2 regions of the Streptomyces sp. CA-142005 genome follow, and region 2 is predicted to be linked to the other one. Evidence: predicted binding sites of a transcription regulator. Region 2 holds the regulator's gene; the other holds the start of a gene.

Region 1 (8,041 bases), 6.0 Mb from region 2:
CACGATTCCTTCGGGCTCAGGAGAATGGCAACAGGCTGACCACACCTATTCCGGTCTGCTGCCGGTGCACGAGTCCCCCGGGGTTCCCATGCGCGCCGCCGGGCGGGCGCCGGCGGTCTGCTGTTGCGGCCACCCGCGCCCGCCTCGTTCCCTCTCCGGGCACGCGGCGCTCAGAATTCGGCGCCCGCCCCCGCGGCGGCCGGTTCCTTTTCCTCGGGCTTGTCGGCGATGACCGCCTCCGTGGTGAGGAACAGCGCGGCGATGGAAGCGGCGTTCTGCAGCGCGGAACGGGTCACCTTCGCCGGGTCGATGATGCCCGCGGCCAGCATGTCCACGTACTCACCAGTCGCGGCGTTCAGACCGTGACCGACGGGCAGCGTACGGACCTTCTCCACCACGACACCGCCCTCCAGGCCGGCGTTGCGGGCGATCTGCTGCAGCGGAGCGGTCAGCGCACGGCGGACCATCTCCGCACCGGTCCGCTCCTCGTCGTCCACCTCCAGCTTCTCGAACGCCTTCTCGGACGCCTGCAGCAGGGCCACGCCACCACCGGCGACGATGCCCTCCTCGACGGCCGCCTTCGCGTTGCGGACGGCGTCCTCGATGCGGTGCTTGCGCTCCTTGAGCTCCACCTCGGTGGCGGCGCCAGCCTTGATCACGGCCACACCGCCGGCGAGCTTGGCCAAGCGCTCCTGCAGCTTCTCGCGGTCGTAGTCGGAGTCCGAGCGCTCGATCTCGGCGCGGATCTGCTTGACCCGGCCCTCGATCGCGGCGGCGTCACCGGCGCCCTCCACGATGGTGGTGTCGTCCTTGGTGACGACCACCTTGCGGGCCCGGCCCAGGACGCCCAGGTCGGCGCTCTCCAGCTTCAGGCCGACCTCCTCGGACACGACCGTGGCACCGGTGAGCACGGCCATGTCGCCGAGCATCGCCTTGCGGCGGTCGCCGAAGCCCGGGGCCTTGACGGCGACGGACTTGAAGGTGCCGCGGATCTTGTTGACGACCAGGGTCGCCAACGCCTCGCCCTCCACGTCCTCGGCGATCACCAGCAGCGGCCGGCTCTCCCGCATCACCTGCTCCAGCAGCGGCAGCAGATCCTTCACCGCAGTGACCTTGGAGCCGACCAACAGGATGTACGGGTCCTCCAGGACCGCTTCCATGCGTTCGGCGTCGGTGACGAAGTACGGCGAGATGTAGCCCTTGTCGAAGCGCATACCCTCGGTGAGCTCCAGCTCCAGGCCGAAGGTGTTGGACTCCTCGACGGTGATGACGCCTTCCTTGCCGACCTTGTCCATGGCCTCGGCGATCAGCTCACCGATCGCCCGGTCCCCGCCCGCGGACACCGCGGCCGTGTTGGCGATCTCCTCCTTGGTCTCCAGCTCCTTGGCCTGCTCCAGCACGGCCGCGGATACGGCCTCGACGGCCTTCTCGATACCGCGCTTGAGAGCCATCGGGTTGGCACCGGCGGCGACGTTGCGCAGCCCTTCCTTGACCAGGGCCTGGGCGAGCACGGTCGCGGTGGTCGTACCGTCACCGGCGACGTCGTCCGTCTTCTTGGCGACTTCCTTGACCAGCTCGGCGCCGATCTTCTCGTACGGGTCCTGAAGCTCGATCTCCTTGGCGATGGAGACACCGTCGTTGGTGATCGTGGGGGCGCCCCACTTCTTGTCCAGGACCACGTTGCGGCCCTTGGGGCCGAGCGTCACCTTCACGGCGTCCGCGAGCTGGTTCATGCCGCGCTCCAGAGCGCGGCGTGCCTCCTCCTCATAAGCGATGATCTTCGCAGTCATCGGTACGGTCTCCTCCGCATCGAATCCTTGAGTCGATGACGGTGGCCCAGGGTGACGCCCGCGACGTTCACCCGCGCGCCGGAGGTTTCCCTCACGACCGCACGAGCACGTCACCCGACCCAGCCGTTAGCACTCTCACTGCGAGAGTGCTAATTCCTCGTTTAGCACTTCGGCCTGCTCGGGGGCAAGTGGCCGCCTCGGATGGCTGCGGCCGGTCAACGCCGTTGCGCATCCGAGAGGGACTGGCAGGGGTGCCGGGACGGAGCGGGTTCTCGGGGTGGAGCCGGTCCGGTGACCTCCAGGTGGCCGGGCGCAGCAGACGGTCGCCGAGGCGGTACGGTACGCGCCGCTGCGTGCCTACTGTTGCCGCAGGGTGTACTGCCTCCGCGGGGCGGCCGGAGCAGCGAGCACGCGATGCCGCCCCCGGGAAGCACGCCGCGACGCGGAGGCCACGGGGAAGTCTGCTGTCAAAACTGCTGACCCGAGCGCGCCCAGGCAGTGCGCCCGGGCCAGATAATCCCGCCAGACTCCTTCGGCGTTCCAAGACGCCATGTCACTTGGCGTGATCTTGCGGCAGTCTGGGGCGATGACTGCTGCGCTTGTCGAGCGGACGGCGCCGGAAGACCTGTGGACGTTGTTCCAGCGAGTGGTGCCGCCGGCGCCGGTCCGCCCGCAGGGTGGAGGGCATCGTCGGCGAGGGGACCGCGAGGTGCTGGCCGCGATCATCTTCGTGGCCACGTCGGGCTGGACCTGGAACCAGCTGCCGCCGGGCATCGGCCTGTCGGGAGTGACCGCGTTCCGGCGGTTCGCCGAGTGGACCGAGGCCCGGGTATGGGCCAAGCTCCACCGCCTGGTCCTGGACGAACTCGGAGCCCGGGGCGAGCTGGACTGGTCGCGGTGCGCGATCGACTCCGTCAGCGTACGGGCCCTCAAAGGGGGCAGCTGACGGGATCGAATCCGACCGACCGAGGCAAGAAAGGATCGAAAATCCACCTCATCGTCGACCGCCAGGGCCTGCCCTTGCCTATCGGCATCTCCGCCGCCAATCTTCATGACAGCCAGGCCCTCATCCCGCTGGTCCGCGGCATCCCACCCATCCGCTCCCGACGCGGTCCCCGACGCCGACGGCCCGGCAAGCTGCACGGGGACAAAGGCTACGACTACCGCCACCTGCGCCGATGGCTCGCTTCCCGCGGTATCCGGCACCGCCTGGCCCGCAAGGGCGTCGAGTCATCGCGACACCTGGGACGGCACCGATGGGTCGTAGAGCGGACCGTGTCCTGGCTGTCAGGCTGCCGAGGCCTGCACCGCGGCTACGAGCGCAAGCCGGAACACTTCCTCGCCTTCACAGCCATCGCCGCGATACTCATATGTCACCGCAGACTGGCCAAGTGAAGTGCCTCAAGGCCGAACTGTGCCGGATGACCAACTTCATCACCGAGGTCGTCGCCCCACACGCCGAGCGGACCCCCAAGAACGAGTGGGCCCGCCTCGCCTCTCACATTGTGCCGAACCATGCGTCTGCGAGTGAAGTCAGAGATCCTTCGGCAGGTGAGGGCAGTTCTCTCAGGTACCAGGGAAGGTGGCTGTACACGTGTAGCAACGTGAAGGCCATGAGTTCATGCGGCTCGAAGCTGCGGCCGTATGTCTCGGTGAGCCGAGACAACAGGGCTGGATCGCCGCAGGTGACGAACAGGCCGACACCAACGAAGTCGTAGGCGCGGTCACCGATCATCGCTGGTTCGAAGTCGAACAGACCGGTCAGACGCCATCCGTCGGGGTCGACCAGGAAGTGCTGCTGCATGACCTCGGTGTGCAACAGGGAAGGCTGTGGGGCTCGTGGCAATGGAACCGAAGCGAGGAAGTCCGGGATCTGCTCCAGCCAGGCCGCCGACAGTCCATGGGCGCGCTGCTGTTCCACTGCGCCGGCTCTCTGGCGGTCAAGAAAGTTGCCCCAGTCCTCGGGGCCGAGGACGTCCCGCAGTGGATCGGGGCTGAGGGAGTGCAACGACGCAAGGGTCTCACCGATCTCGGCGACGAGCCGGTCACGATGATTCCGGGGCACGTGCCCCCAGGAGTGGGCGAGGTTCTCGCCGCGGAGCCTGGACATCAGAACGTACTGCCAGCCGTTCTCGTATGAGCCGGAGGCCCGCACCACGGGTGTCGGCACCGGCAGTCGCCCCTGAACATGGGCAAGGACACGGCCCTCGGCCATTCCGTGCTGAGCAGCAGCTCCGGGGAAAAGCTTGAGCACGTGGTCGTCCCCCACCGCGTAGACCGGCTGGGACCCGTCAGGGAAGCGAACCAGTGAGGCGCCGGAGAGCCCGAGACGTGCACAGAGGTCTTCCGCCCCAGGACGCATCACGCTCTCATCGGGGACGACAGCGTCCCGCTCATCATCCGTGTCCACCACAGGCAGCATGTCCGGGACCGTAGGCCACTCCTGGCCAGGCGGCAACGGAGTATCGCCGGCACCGTGGCCGAAGACGCCGGACGCGACGCATCATCCGCCGAGAAGCCTCAGGTCGGCATCTCCCTTCCGCTGATACGCAGCCTGCCTCACATCCAGCGGGCCAGGAACCAGGCTGAATAGCGAATCGGCGACGGCGGCCCTCCTGACGCAAGATCACGCCAACTGAAATGGCGTCTAAACCGGCTTGATCCGTACCCTTCCACTGTGCCGGTCGGCCTGGACCGCGTAGCCGGCCTGCGTGAGGATCTCCCGTAACGCCTGGTGCAGCGCGGCCCGAATCCCCCGTACTCCGCGACCTGCCTGCCCACCGGGTCCAGCTCTTGTGCCGGCGGCCAGCCGACGACCACCGCGTCCTGCTCCTGGCGGACCCTCAATCCCGTACCTTCCCCGCGGCACTCGCCGCCGCAACGTCGAACCCCGCACTGGCGAGCGTGCGGCACGCCTCGGAGAACAGAACCTGCAGACCAGCCTGGCGTGCCGCCCGGATCGCCGCCGTGCGAGAGCATGTTGGGGATGCGTACGTGGCCGCTGGGCTGACGACCGCACCGGCAATATCAGCGGACATCAGCCCTGACGAGCAGCACGCCGCCCGCCCGGCTGCCCCGCCGACTGCTCGAGGAACGCTTCGTGTCGCCAGGTCACGTCGGCCGCCACCCTTCTTCTTCGGCCTCTGTGCTCCGGTGGGGCGCGGAGAGCGGGCGCGAGGGAGATCTGGTGCCCGTCCTCCGCCGCTGCTCGTCCCCGGCGGCCGGTCGGCCAGCCCGAGATCGCTCGCCTGGACCCGCTGACGGCGATCTTGCGAGGCTTGGCGCGCTCGGCGATCGGGATGCGCAGGCTGTGTTGGCCACTCCCTGGCCGAGCGGCGGTGGTGGTCTCCACGCCGACGGTGTGGCCGTATCCGGGGGTGCCCCGGATCCTGGTGTCAGCTGGCCAGGTCTGCTTTGCCGAACAGGACGGCGTAGCCGGAGGGGAGCTGGCTGATGATCTGGTTCAGCTCACCGCCGGAGACGGCGCCGGCCAGGGTGGTCAGGACCGCGCTGGCGTCCCACTCTGCCGTGCGGGGCCGGGCGCCGGTGCGCTCGGCGACCCGGCGGTAGAACTCCTCGATCCCGAAACTCTCGGCCTGCGCCTGCTTGGCCTCGGCCAGTGCCTGCCCGAGCGGTCCGGGCAGCTGGGAGGCAAGGTCGTCGACCTCGCCGGGGCTGATGCGCTGGGCCAGCACGCTCAGCACCGCGTCGGTGATCTTCGCGGCTTCGTCCTGGCTTTCGTATTCGCCGAGTTCGCGTACGCGAGCGAGGAACTCGTGGTGCTGCATCGTTTCGTCACCTCCGCTTGCCGGCAATCTCAGGGCATCCAATGCGATGCCCTCTTCCCCGGTACCCAGGTAGGGGCAAGCCTGTCAGCTCCGCGAGACGGGCAACGGCGGCTTGCCTGCCGGGGCGGATGCATCCCGTACGCCGCACTCCCGCCCCGGTGCGCTCCTCGCGGGCGGGGCCGGCCCGGTGACCTCCACGGTGGCCGGGCGCAGCAGGCTCTCGCCAAGACGGTAGCCGGGACGCAGGACCGCCGAGCACACCAGCCGTTCCGCATCGGGGACAACATGGTGCGTCAGAGCGTCGTGACAGGCGGGGTCGAACCGATCGCCCACCTCACCGAACGACGTGACGCCCAGCGAGCCGAGCTGCTCCGTGAGGCTGTCGGCGATGCCCCTCAGACCGGGCGTGAGCGGTTCGTTGGCACACGCCCGGTCGACGGCGTCCAGCACGGGCAGCAGCGCCTTGAGCACGTTGGCTACCGCGATCTCGCGCACGGCCAAGCGGTCCCGCCGCACCCGCTTGCGGTAGTTGTCGTACTCGGCCTTGATCCGCTGCAGGTCGGCGGTCCGCTCCTGAAGCAGGCGCCGCAGCTGCTCAAGTTCGGTGCTCTGCGGACCGCTCCCGGTCATCGTCAGCCAGCCTCCGGCTTGTCGTCGTCGACGATCTCTGCGTCCACCACTTCATCCTCGGGCTCACCGGCCGCACCGCCCGGTGACGCTCCGGCCGCACCCGCCGGTTGCTCGGCCCGAGACTTCTCGTACAGGGCCGTTCCGATCTTCTGCGCGGCCTGCGCGGTACGGTCGATCGCCTGCCGGATTGCCGCCGTGTCCGCACCCTCCTCCTTCAGCTTCTCCTTCAGTTCGGTCAGCGCCGTCTCCGTCTCGGACTTGGCGTCCGCCGGAATGTTCTCCGCGTTGTCCTTGAGGAGCTTCTCGGTGGAGTAGACGAGCTGCTCGCCCTGGTTGCGGGTCTCGGCCGCCTCACGCCGCTTGCGGTCCTCCTCGGCGTGCTGCTCGGCTTCCCGGACCATGCGGTCGATGTCGTCCTTGGGCAGCGCGGAGCCGCCGGTGACGGTCATCTTCTGCTCCTTGCCGGTGCCCAGGTCCTTGGCGGAGACGTGCATGATGCCGTTGGCGTCGATGTCGAAGGCGACCTCGATCTGCGGCACCCCGCGCGGCGCCGGGGCGATGCCGGTCAGCTCGAACATGCCGAGCTTCTTGTTGTACGCGGCGATCTCCCGCTCGCCCTGGTAGACCTGGATGGTCACCGAGGGCTGGTTGTCCTCGGCGGTGGTGAAGATCTCCGAACGGCGGGTCGGGATGGTGGTGTTGCGCTCGATGAGCTTGGTCATGATGCCGCCCTTGGTCTCGATGCCGAGGGACAGCGGAGTGACGTCGAGCAGCAGGACGTCCTTGACCTCGCCCTTGAGGACACCCGCCTGCAGGCTCGCGCCGACGGCGACGACCTCGTCGGGGTTGACGCCCTTGTGCGGGTCCTTTCCGGTCAGCTCCTTCACCAGCTCGGTCACCGCCGGCATGCGGGTCGAGCCGCCCACCAGAACGACGTGGTCGATGTCGGACACCTTGATCCCGGCGTCCTTGATCGCATTGTGGAACGGCGCCTTGCACCGCTCCAGCAGATCGGACGTCAGCTGCTCGAACTGGGCCCGGGTCATCTTCTCGTCCAGATGCAGCGGACCCTCGGCCGAGGCGGTGATGTAGGGCAGGTTGATCGTGGTCTCCGACGAGGAGGACAGCTCGATCTTGGCCTTCTCCGCGGCCTCCCGCAGCCGCTGCACGGCCATCTTGTCCTTGGACAGGTCGACGCCGTAGTTGTTCTTGAACTGCTTGACCAGGTGGTCGACGATCCGCTGGTCCCAGTCGTCACCGCCCAGGTGCGTGTCGCCGTTGGTGGCCTTCACCTCGATGACGCCCTCACCCATCTCCAGCAGGGACACGTCGAAGGTGCCACCGCCCAGATCGAAGACGAGGACCGTCTGGTCGTTCTCCTTGTCCAGCCCATAGGCCAGGGCCGCCGCCGTCGGCTCGTTGATGATCCGCAGCACGTTCAGGCCCGCGATCTCACCGGCCTCCTTCGTCGCCTGCCGCTGGGCGTCGTCGAAGTACGCCGGCACGGTGATCACCGCGTCCGTGACGTCCTCGCCCAAGTACGCCTCCGCGTCCCGCTTCAACTTCTGCAGCACGCGAGCGGAGATCTCCTGCGCGGTGTACCGCTTGCCGTCGACGTCCCCGTGCTCGGGGAACCGCCAGCCGTGATCGCCCATGTGCCGCTTCACCGAGCGGGCGGTGCGCTCCACGTTCGTCACGGCCTGCCGCTTGGCCACCTCGCCGACCAGCACCTCACCGTTCTTGGAGAACGCCACCACCGACGGGGTCGTCCGCGCGCCTTCCGTATTCGTGATGACTGTGGGCTCGCCACCCTCGAGGACCGAGACGACCGAG
Region 2 (8,041 bases):
AGGTGGGGTCGCCCTTGCACCAGATGGTGCGGGTGACGGTGACGGTCACGGTGGGCCGGCCGCCGGGCCGGTAGGTGGGCGGCTCGTACGTCGGCCCGTGCGTGGCGTCGCAGTCGCCGAGCCCGCTGACGTGGAACACCTGTCTGCCCGCGACCTTGGCGGTCAGATCCCCGCGCACACAGGCGCCGTCGACGGCCTTGGTCACCTTCCCGGTGACGGTGATCCTCTGCCCGTCCTTGGTCTGGCCCTGGCAGTCGACGGAGACGACCGTGGTCTCGGACGGCGAGGGCGTCCCGGCCGCCGCGCCGCCGCCGTCGCCGTAGTTGCCGGTGCAGGTGAGCCAACTGACGTCGACATGCTGCTGGCGGAGCCTGGCCGTCGCGGTGGTGTCGGTGGTGTAGGCGGCGGTCACGGTACTGAGGTCACCCGGCTGACACGCCACGACGGCCGCACCGGCCCCCGCGACCAGCCCCACCACGGCCACCGTCCGCGTCCCGCGCCGCCCACACCGAATCCGTCTCAATACCCCCATGCAGGGCAGACTGCCACCGGTGCGCACGCCGGGGAAGGCCACATACGGCCACTCACTCGTACGGGAACGGGTCTCGTAATCTGGCCGAGTGCGCAGTGAACGCAGGCTCAGGCGGCTCGTCCTGCCGGACGGAACCGTTCACCGCTGGACCGTGCGGCACCGGCACCGGGGCGACGGCCCTTGCGCGGAGGTGCTGACGCTGCACCGGGACGGATCCCGCACCCGGATCGTGTTCCCGGGGACCGGTGGCGCCTACGGGCACTCCGGTCTGGTCGGCGACGGCCGCGGTCACACCGTCAATCTCCATGAGCCCGGCGTCGTACGAGCCTTCGCGGTGGAGGTGCTCCGGAGCGGGGCCTCCGGTGACGTGAACGGGTGGGCCTTGCTGCCCGCGGTCGCCGTCAGCCGCGCAGCAGCAGCCACTGCTGGAGTTCGACCAGGTTGCCCTCCGGGTCCTTGAGGTGGGCGACCCGCATGCGCTCGGTCATGGGGGCCGGGCCGTGCAGCAGTTCCGCACCGCGGGCGGTGATCTCCGACACGTAGGCGTCCAGGTCGTCGACGCGCAGCACCACCAGGGAGCGGTGCCCGGTGGCCGTCTCGCCCAGTTCGTTCAGCACCTCGGCCATCATCGCGCGGTCCTGCAGCGCGATCCCGGCGGAGCCGGCGTGCGGGCTGAACTTCTCGTACGGGCCCTCGGTCGCCCCGGACTGCGGCTTGAGGCCGAGGACGTCGGCGTAGAAGCGGTAGCAGGCGGCGAAGTCGGTGACCAGGAGCCGGACTTGGGCGAGTTCCACGGTGTCCCCCAGGCGTCAGGACCAGCGGCCGGTGCGGCCCAGCAGCAGGGCCACGGCGGCGGTGCCGGCGGTTGATGTACGCAACACGGTAGGACCGAGTACGTACGCCCTCGCACCCGCCTCCTCGAAGAGCGCCAACTCGTCCCGGGCGACGCCTCCTTCGGGGCCGACGACCAGCACGATCTCGCCCTCGGCGGGCAGTTCGGCGGTGGCCAGCCGCCCGCTCTCGTGCTCGAAGTCGGAGTGGAGCACGGCGGCGAAGTCGGCTTTGGCCAGAAGTGCGGCAACCTGCTTGGTACTTGCCGCGTCCGCGACCTGCGGGAAGCGCAGCCGGCGGGACTGCTTGCCGGCCTCGCGCGCGGTGGCCCGCCACTTGGCGAGCGCCTTGTGGCCCCGCTCGCCCTTCCACTGGGTGATGCACCGGGCGGCCTGCCAGGGCACGATCGCGTCGACGCCGGTCTCCGTCATCGTCTCGACGGCGAGTTCGCCCCGGTCGCCCTTCGGGAGCGCCTGGACCACGGTGATACGGGGGCTGGGCTCGGGCTCCACCGGGAACTCGAACGGCTCGACCACCAGGTGGTCCTTGCCCGACACGCTGACGACGACCCCGGCGGCCCCACGCCCCTCGCCGTCCGTCAGCACCACGTTCTCGCCGGGCTGCAGCCGCCGCACGGAGACCGCGTGCCGCCCCTCGGGGCCTGTGACGTCGACGACCGAGCCGGGGCCCACGCCCTCCAGCGAGTCGACGACGAACACCGGCGCGGTCATCGCAGGCCCCCCTTGGCCGACAACGCTGTCCGGGCGGCGTCGAGTTCGGCGGCCAGCACCTCCACGAGCTCCCCGGCGGGCAGCTCGCGGGCCAGCCGGTGCCCCTGCCCGGCCCACAGCGCCATGCCCTGCGCGTCCCCGGCCTTGGCGGCGGCCTTGCGCAGCGGCGCGGTGAGGTGGTGGACGTCCGGGTAGGCGGCGGGGGCGTACGGGCCGTGCTCGCGCAGGAACCGGTTGACCAGTCCGCGCCCCGGCCGCCCGGAGAACGCGCGGGTCAGTTCGGTGTGCGTGAACAGGGGGTTGGTCAGCGCCTGCTTGTGCACGGCATGGGCGCCGGACTCCGGGGTGGCGAGGAAGGCGGTGCCGAGCTGGGCCGCGCTCGCGCCGGCCGCGAGGACGGCGGCGATCTGGCTGCCCCGCATGATGCCGCCGGCGGCGACGACCGGGATGTCCACGGCCTCGCGGATCTGCGCGACGAGCGACAGCAGGCCGATGCCGGCTCCGTCGTTCTCGGGGAGGTCCCGGTGGGTGCCCTGGTGACCGCCGGCCTCCACGCCCTGCGCGATCACCGCGTCCGCGCCGGCCCGCTCGACGGCGCGGGCCTCCTCCGTGGTGGTGGCGGTGACCAGGGTGTAGGTGCCGACGCGGCGCAGGCTGTCGAAGACCTCCCGGCTCGGCACACCGAAGTGGAAGGAGACCACGGGCACCGGGTTGTCGAGGAGCACGGCGAGCTTGGCGTCGTAGCCGTCGTCCCGGCCGCTGTCCGGGTCGCCCAGCTCGGTCTCGTACCAGGCGGCCTCGCCGGCCAGCTGGTGGGCGTAGACCTCCACGGCGCCGGACTCGGCATACTCCTGCTGCGGCATGAACACGTTCACGCCGAAGGGGCGGGCGGTGAGGCTCCGCAGCTGCTTGATCTCCTGGTACATGCCGTCGGCGGTCTTGTATCCGGCGGCGAGAAACCCGAGACCACCGGCCTCGCAGACGGCGGCGGCGAGCTGCGGGACGGAGACACCGCCCGCCATGGGGGCCTGCACGATCGGGTGGGGGAAGAGATCGGTCAGCGCGGAGGACATGACCGCATGTTGTCACGTCCGTCGAACAAGTCCGAATCCGGGCGTCCGATGGCATAAACCATTGGCATACGGGGTGCGGGGGCACCCCGTCAGGCCTCCGTGAGCGGTGGCTCAGCGCCCGTTGAAGCATCCTTCAAACGCGCGCTCAGCGCCCGTTGAACGCATCCTTCAGACGCGAGAACAACCCCTGCTGACCCGGCTGACTGTGTCTGCCCGGGGGACAACCCCCGGACCCCCGGCCACGCCGCAGCGCACGTCAGCGCCCGTTGAACGCATCCTTCAGACGCGAGAACAACCCCTGCTGACCCGGCTGGAACTGTCCCTGCGGGCGCTCCTCGCCGCGCAGCTTGGCCAGCTCGCGCAGCAGGCGCTCCTGCTCGGGGTCCAGCTTGGTCGGGGTCTGCACCTCGACGTGCACGATCAGGTCACCCCGGCCGCCGCCGCGCAGATGCGTGACGCCGCGGTTGTGCAGCGGGATCGACTGGCCGGACTGGGTGCCGGGCCGGATGTCGACCTCCTCCATGCCGTCCAGCGTCTCCAGCGGCACCTTGGTGCCGAGCGCCGCCGCGGTCATCGGGATGGTGACCGTGCAGTGCAGGTCGTCGCCGCGCCGCTGGAAGGTCGGGTGCGGCAGCTCGTGGATCTCCACGTACAGGTCACCGGCCGGACCGCCGCCGGGACCGACCTCGCCCTCACCGGCGAGCTGGATCCGCGTGCCGTTGTCGACACCGGCCGGGATCTTCACGGTCAGGGTGCGGCGGGAGCGGACCCGGCCGTCGCCGGCGCACTCGGGGCACGGGGTCGGTACGACGGTCCCGAAGCCCTGGCACTGCGGGCAGGGACGCGAGGTCATGACCTGGCCGAGGAAGGACCGGGTGACCTGCGAGACCTCACCGCGGCCACGGCACATGTCACACGTCTGGGCGGTCGTACCGGGCGCCGCGCCCTCGCCGTTGCAGGTGTTGCAGACGACCGCGGTGTCGACCTGGATGTCCTTGGTGGTCCCGAAGGCCGCCTCGTCCAGCTCGACCTCGATGCGGATCATCGCGTCCTGGCCGCGCCGGGTGCGCGAGCGCGGGCCGCGCTGCGACGCCGTACCGAAGAACGCGTCCATGATGTCGGAGAAGTTGCCGAAGCCGCCGGCCCCGAAGCCGCCCGCGCCGGCGCCGCCCGCCTGCGAGAGCGGGTCGCCGCCGAGGTCGTAGACCTGCTTCTTCTGCGGGTCCGACAGCACCTCGTAAGCGGCGTTGATCTCCTTGAACCGCTCCTGGGTCTTCGGGTCCGGGTTGACGTCCGGGTGCAGCTCGCGCGCGAGCCGGCGGAACGCCTTCTTGATCTCATCCTGCGACGCGTCGCGGCGCACGCCGAGAACGGCGTAGTAGTCCGTGGCCACTTACGACTCCGCCAGGATCTGTCCGACGTACCGTGCCACTGCGCGTACCGCTCCCATCGTTCCCGGATAGTCCATGCGGGTCGGTCCGACCACGCCGAGCTTGGCAACCGCCTCGCCGCCCGAACCGTAGCCGACCGACACCACGGAGGTGGAGTTGAGTCCCTCGTGGGCGTTCTCGTGCCCGATACGCACCGTCACGCCCGGATCCTTCGCCTCGCCCAGAAGCTTGAGGAGCACGACCTGCTCCTCCAGAGCCTCCAGGACGGGCCGGATCGTGAGGGGAAAGTCATGCCCGAAGCGGGTGAGATTGGCGGTACCGCCGATCATCAGCCGCTCCTCGTTCTCCTCGACCAGCGTCTCCAGAAGAGTGGAGAGCACCGTCGAGACCGTACCGCGGTCCTCGGGATCGAAGGCCTCCGGCAGATCCTCGACCAGCGTCGGCACGTCCGAGAACCGGCGACCCGCGACCCTGCTGTTCAGCCGCGCCCGCAGATCGGCGAGGGAGGTCTCGCCGAAGGGCGCCGGGCAGTCGACCATCCGCTGCTCGACCCGGCCGGTGTCCGTGATCAGCACGAGCATCACGCGCGCGGGGGCGAGCGAGAGCAGTTCCACGTGCCGCACGGTGGACCGGGTCAGGGACGGGTACTGCACGACGGCGACCTGCCGGGTGAGCTGCGCGAGCAGCCGGACCGTGCGCGCCACGACGTCGTCGAGGTCGACGGCGCCCTCCAGGAAGTTCTGGATGGCGCGCCGCTCGGGCCCGGTCATCGGCTTGACGCCCGCCAGCTTGTCCACGAACAGCCGATAGCCCTTGTCCGTGGGGATCCGCCCGGCGCTGGTGTGCGGCTGGGCGATGTACCCCTCGTCCTCCAGGGCCGCCATGTCGTTACGGACCGTCGCCGGGGACACGCCGAGGTTGTGCCGCTCGGTCAGGGCCTTCGACCCGACCGGCTCCTCGGTGCCGACGTAGTCCTGGACGATGGCGCGCAGCACCTGAAGCCTGCGTTCACTCAGCATTCGCGCGCACCTCCAGCATGTCGTCCCTCGGTCCCGGTCGGCCCTGCGGTTCGTCCGCCTGGCACTCTTCGCATGGGAGTGCCAGCGTTCCCGGGCCCAGTGTACGGCTGTCGGGTACACCCGGGGCAAGGTCGGTGCGGTCCCGGCGGCTCGTGCGGCTAGCGTCTCGGTATGACGGTGACTTGGGAAGAGCTGGGGTGGGAACGACTGGCCCCGGGGGTCGGGCGGTGCCGGCTGCCCGGCTGGGACTGCACGGTCGGGCTGGTCCTCGGGGAGGGTACGGCGCTGATGGTGGACGCCGGCTCGAGCCTGGCCGAGGGCGCGCGGCTGCGGACACAGGCCGAGGAACTGGCCGGGGGCCGTGTGACCCATCTCGCGCTGACCCACCCCCACTTCGACCATGTCTTCGGGGCGGCGGCCTTCGCGGGGGCGCAGTTGTACGGGGCGGTGGGCGTCGACGCGGTGCTGGCCCGCGAACGCGACGAGCTGCGCATGGACGCCGTGAGAAACGGACTCGCGGTGGCGGACGCGGACGAGGCTGTGGACGCGCTGGTGCCGCCCGGCCATCCGGTCTCCGGCGAGTGGACGCTGGACCTCGGGGGCGGCCGGCAGGTTCTGCTGGCGAACGTGGGTCCGGGGCATACCGCGCATGATCTGGCGGTGCTGGTTCCAGGAGATCCCGAGGTGGTGTTCTGCGGCGACCTGGTCGAGGAGTCCGGCGAGCCCCAGGCGGGCCCGGACGCTGTCCCGTCCCGCTGGCCGGACGCCCTGGACCGGCTGCTGTCTCTGGGGGGCGAGGACGCGCTGTACGTTCCCGGTCACGGAGCGGTGGTGGACGCGGGGTTCGTGCGACGGCAGCGCGACGAGCTGGCGGCCCGTTTCGGCGTGTCGTGAGCGCGGCCGTACGGCTTCTCCTATCGTCACTCGAATGCGCCCACCCGTCTCCCGCCACCGCCCTTCCAACGAGGGCCCTTCGGGCCCGCGCCCTCGTTTGTACTCCGCCGACCTGACCCCGCCGTGGAAGAAGCCGAAGCCCGTGCCGGAGGTACCGGCGGAGCCGGGCCTGGTGGTGGAGGAGCCCGGCACCGGGTTCTGCGGGGCGGTGATCCGCTGCGAGGCGGGCACGGTGACCCTGGAGGACCGCTTCGGCAGGCACCGGGTGTTCCCGCTGGAGCCGAGGGGCTTCCTGCTGGAGGGGCGCGTGGTGACGCTGGTGAGGCCTTCCGGTGGTCCGGTACGGCCCAGCCGCACGGCCTCCGGCTCGGTCGCCGTCCCCGGCGCCCGCGCCCGCGTGGCCCGCGCCGGCCGTATCTACGTCGAGGGCCGGCACGACGCCGAGCTGGTCGAGAAGGTGTGGGGCGACGACCTGCGCATCGAGGGCGTGGTCGTGGAGTACCTGGAGGGCGTGGACGACCTGCCGTCGATCGTCGCCTCCTTCGCACCGGGTCCGGACGCACGCCTTGGCGTCCTGGTGGACCACCTGGTGCCGGGCACGAAGGAGTGGCGGATCGCCGAGTCGGTGACCAGCGAGCACGCGCTGGTGGTCGGCCACCCGTACATCGACATCTGGCAGGCGGTGAAGCCGGCCGCCCTGGGGATCGAGGCGTGGCCGACGGTGCCGAAGGGGCAGGACTGGAAGACGGGGGTGTGCCGGGCGCTGGGCTGGCCGTCGGAGAACACCGGGGCGGTGTGGCAGGCGATCCTGCGGCGGGTGGGGTCCTACAAGGACCTGGAGCCGGAGCTGCTGGGGCGGGTGGAGGAGCTGATCGACTTCGTCACGGGTAGCGGTGGGGCCTGACGTTGGGGAACGTACGGAACTCGCTCGTGTCGAGTTCGATACCCAGAATGTCCACCGGCAGCGGCTCGCCGAACTTGACGATGTACTGCTGCCGATAGTCGGCTGCCTCGCCCCTACCCACCGGGTTCGTCAACAGTACGCACTGACCCATGATCGGATCGATGACAAGGTAGGCGGGCACCTGGCCTGCGGCATAGATGGAACGCTTGACGCCGTAGTCCCGTTCGACACTGGTCTTGGAGACGACTTCCACGACCATGGTGATCAGCCCGGAAGTCAGCAGCCGCCCCGAGGCGGGCAAGACCTCAGGCGCCACGACCACGAGGTCGGGGACCGGCTCACTGGCCTCATCGACAATGTCGACGTCCTGGGTCTGGAGGGGATACCAATGGTCCAGCGGGATCTGCCTCTCCGTGAGCAGCACGATAAGGTTGTGCACCAGGTCAGGGCTGGCCATCATCACAATTACCCCCCGGAGAAGCTCGACCCTGACGCCCTCCGGAGGCTCGAACTCCTCGAAGAACTTGGTCATCCCACGCTCGTCCACAGCGGTCATCTCCGTGGCCCTCCACATCCGCCGCGTCCTTTTGGCGGCAGCCTACGAACCAGGTTAGGGACCGAACCGGCGCTCCGGGGGGATTCACCCGCCGGAGTGATCAGTCCACC

The links. The regulator HrcA, encoded in region 2, represses chaperone genes, less so after heat shock. The targets are predictions, from matches to a motif close to TTNGCACTCNGNNNNNCNGAGTGCNAA.
Region 1: a site for HrcA is predicted at 1,917-1,943, ahead of groL (chaperonin GroEL). Genes of this name have one in related genera too.

Annotation. Positions count from the first base shown of each region.
Region 1 covers NZ_CP192078.1:9,729,150-9,737,190, reverse strand. The annotation lists gene groL (chaperonin GroEL) at 171-1,790, opposite strand; one part of gene ACQPXS_RS44990 (IS5 family transposase) at 2,377-2,724, shown strand; one part of gene ACQPXS_RS44990 (IS5 family transposase) at 2,727-3,185, shown strand; gene ACQPXS_RS44985 (phosphotransferase family protein) at 3,289-4,212, opposite strand; gene ACQPXS_RS44980 (DUF2267 domain-containing protein) at 5,186-5,578, opposite strand; gene grpE (nucleotide exchange factor GrpE) at 5,663-6,208, opposite strand; gene dnaK (molecular chaperone DnaK) at 6,211-8,041, opposite strand, start outside.
Region 2 covers NZ_CP192078.1:3,711,167-3,719,207, forward strand. The annotation lists gene ACQPXS_RS17545 (hypothetical protein) at 1-532, opposite strand, end outside; gene ACQPXS_RS17550 (VOC family protein) at 934-1,326, opposite strand; gene ACQPXS_RS17555 (16S rRNA (uracil(1498)-N(3))-methyltransferase) at 1,342-2,094, opposite strand; gene ACQPXS_RS17560 (nitronate monooxygenase) at 2,091-3,167, opposite strand; gene dnaJ (molecular chaperone DnaJ) at 3,424-4,560, opposite strand; gene hrcA (heat-inducible transcriptional repressor HrcA) at 4,561-5,577, opposite strand; gene ACQPXS_RS17575 (MBL fold metallo-hydrolase) at 5,749-6,471, shown strand; gene ACQPXS_RS17580 (DUF3097 domain-containing protein) at 6,506-7,375, shown strand; gene ACQPXS_RS17585 (Uma2 family endonuclease) at 7,353-7,931, opposite strand; gene hemW (radical SAM family heme chaperone HemW) at 8,032-8,041, opposite strand, start outside.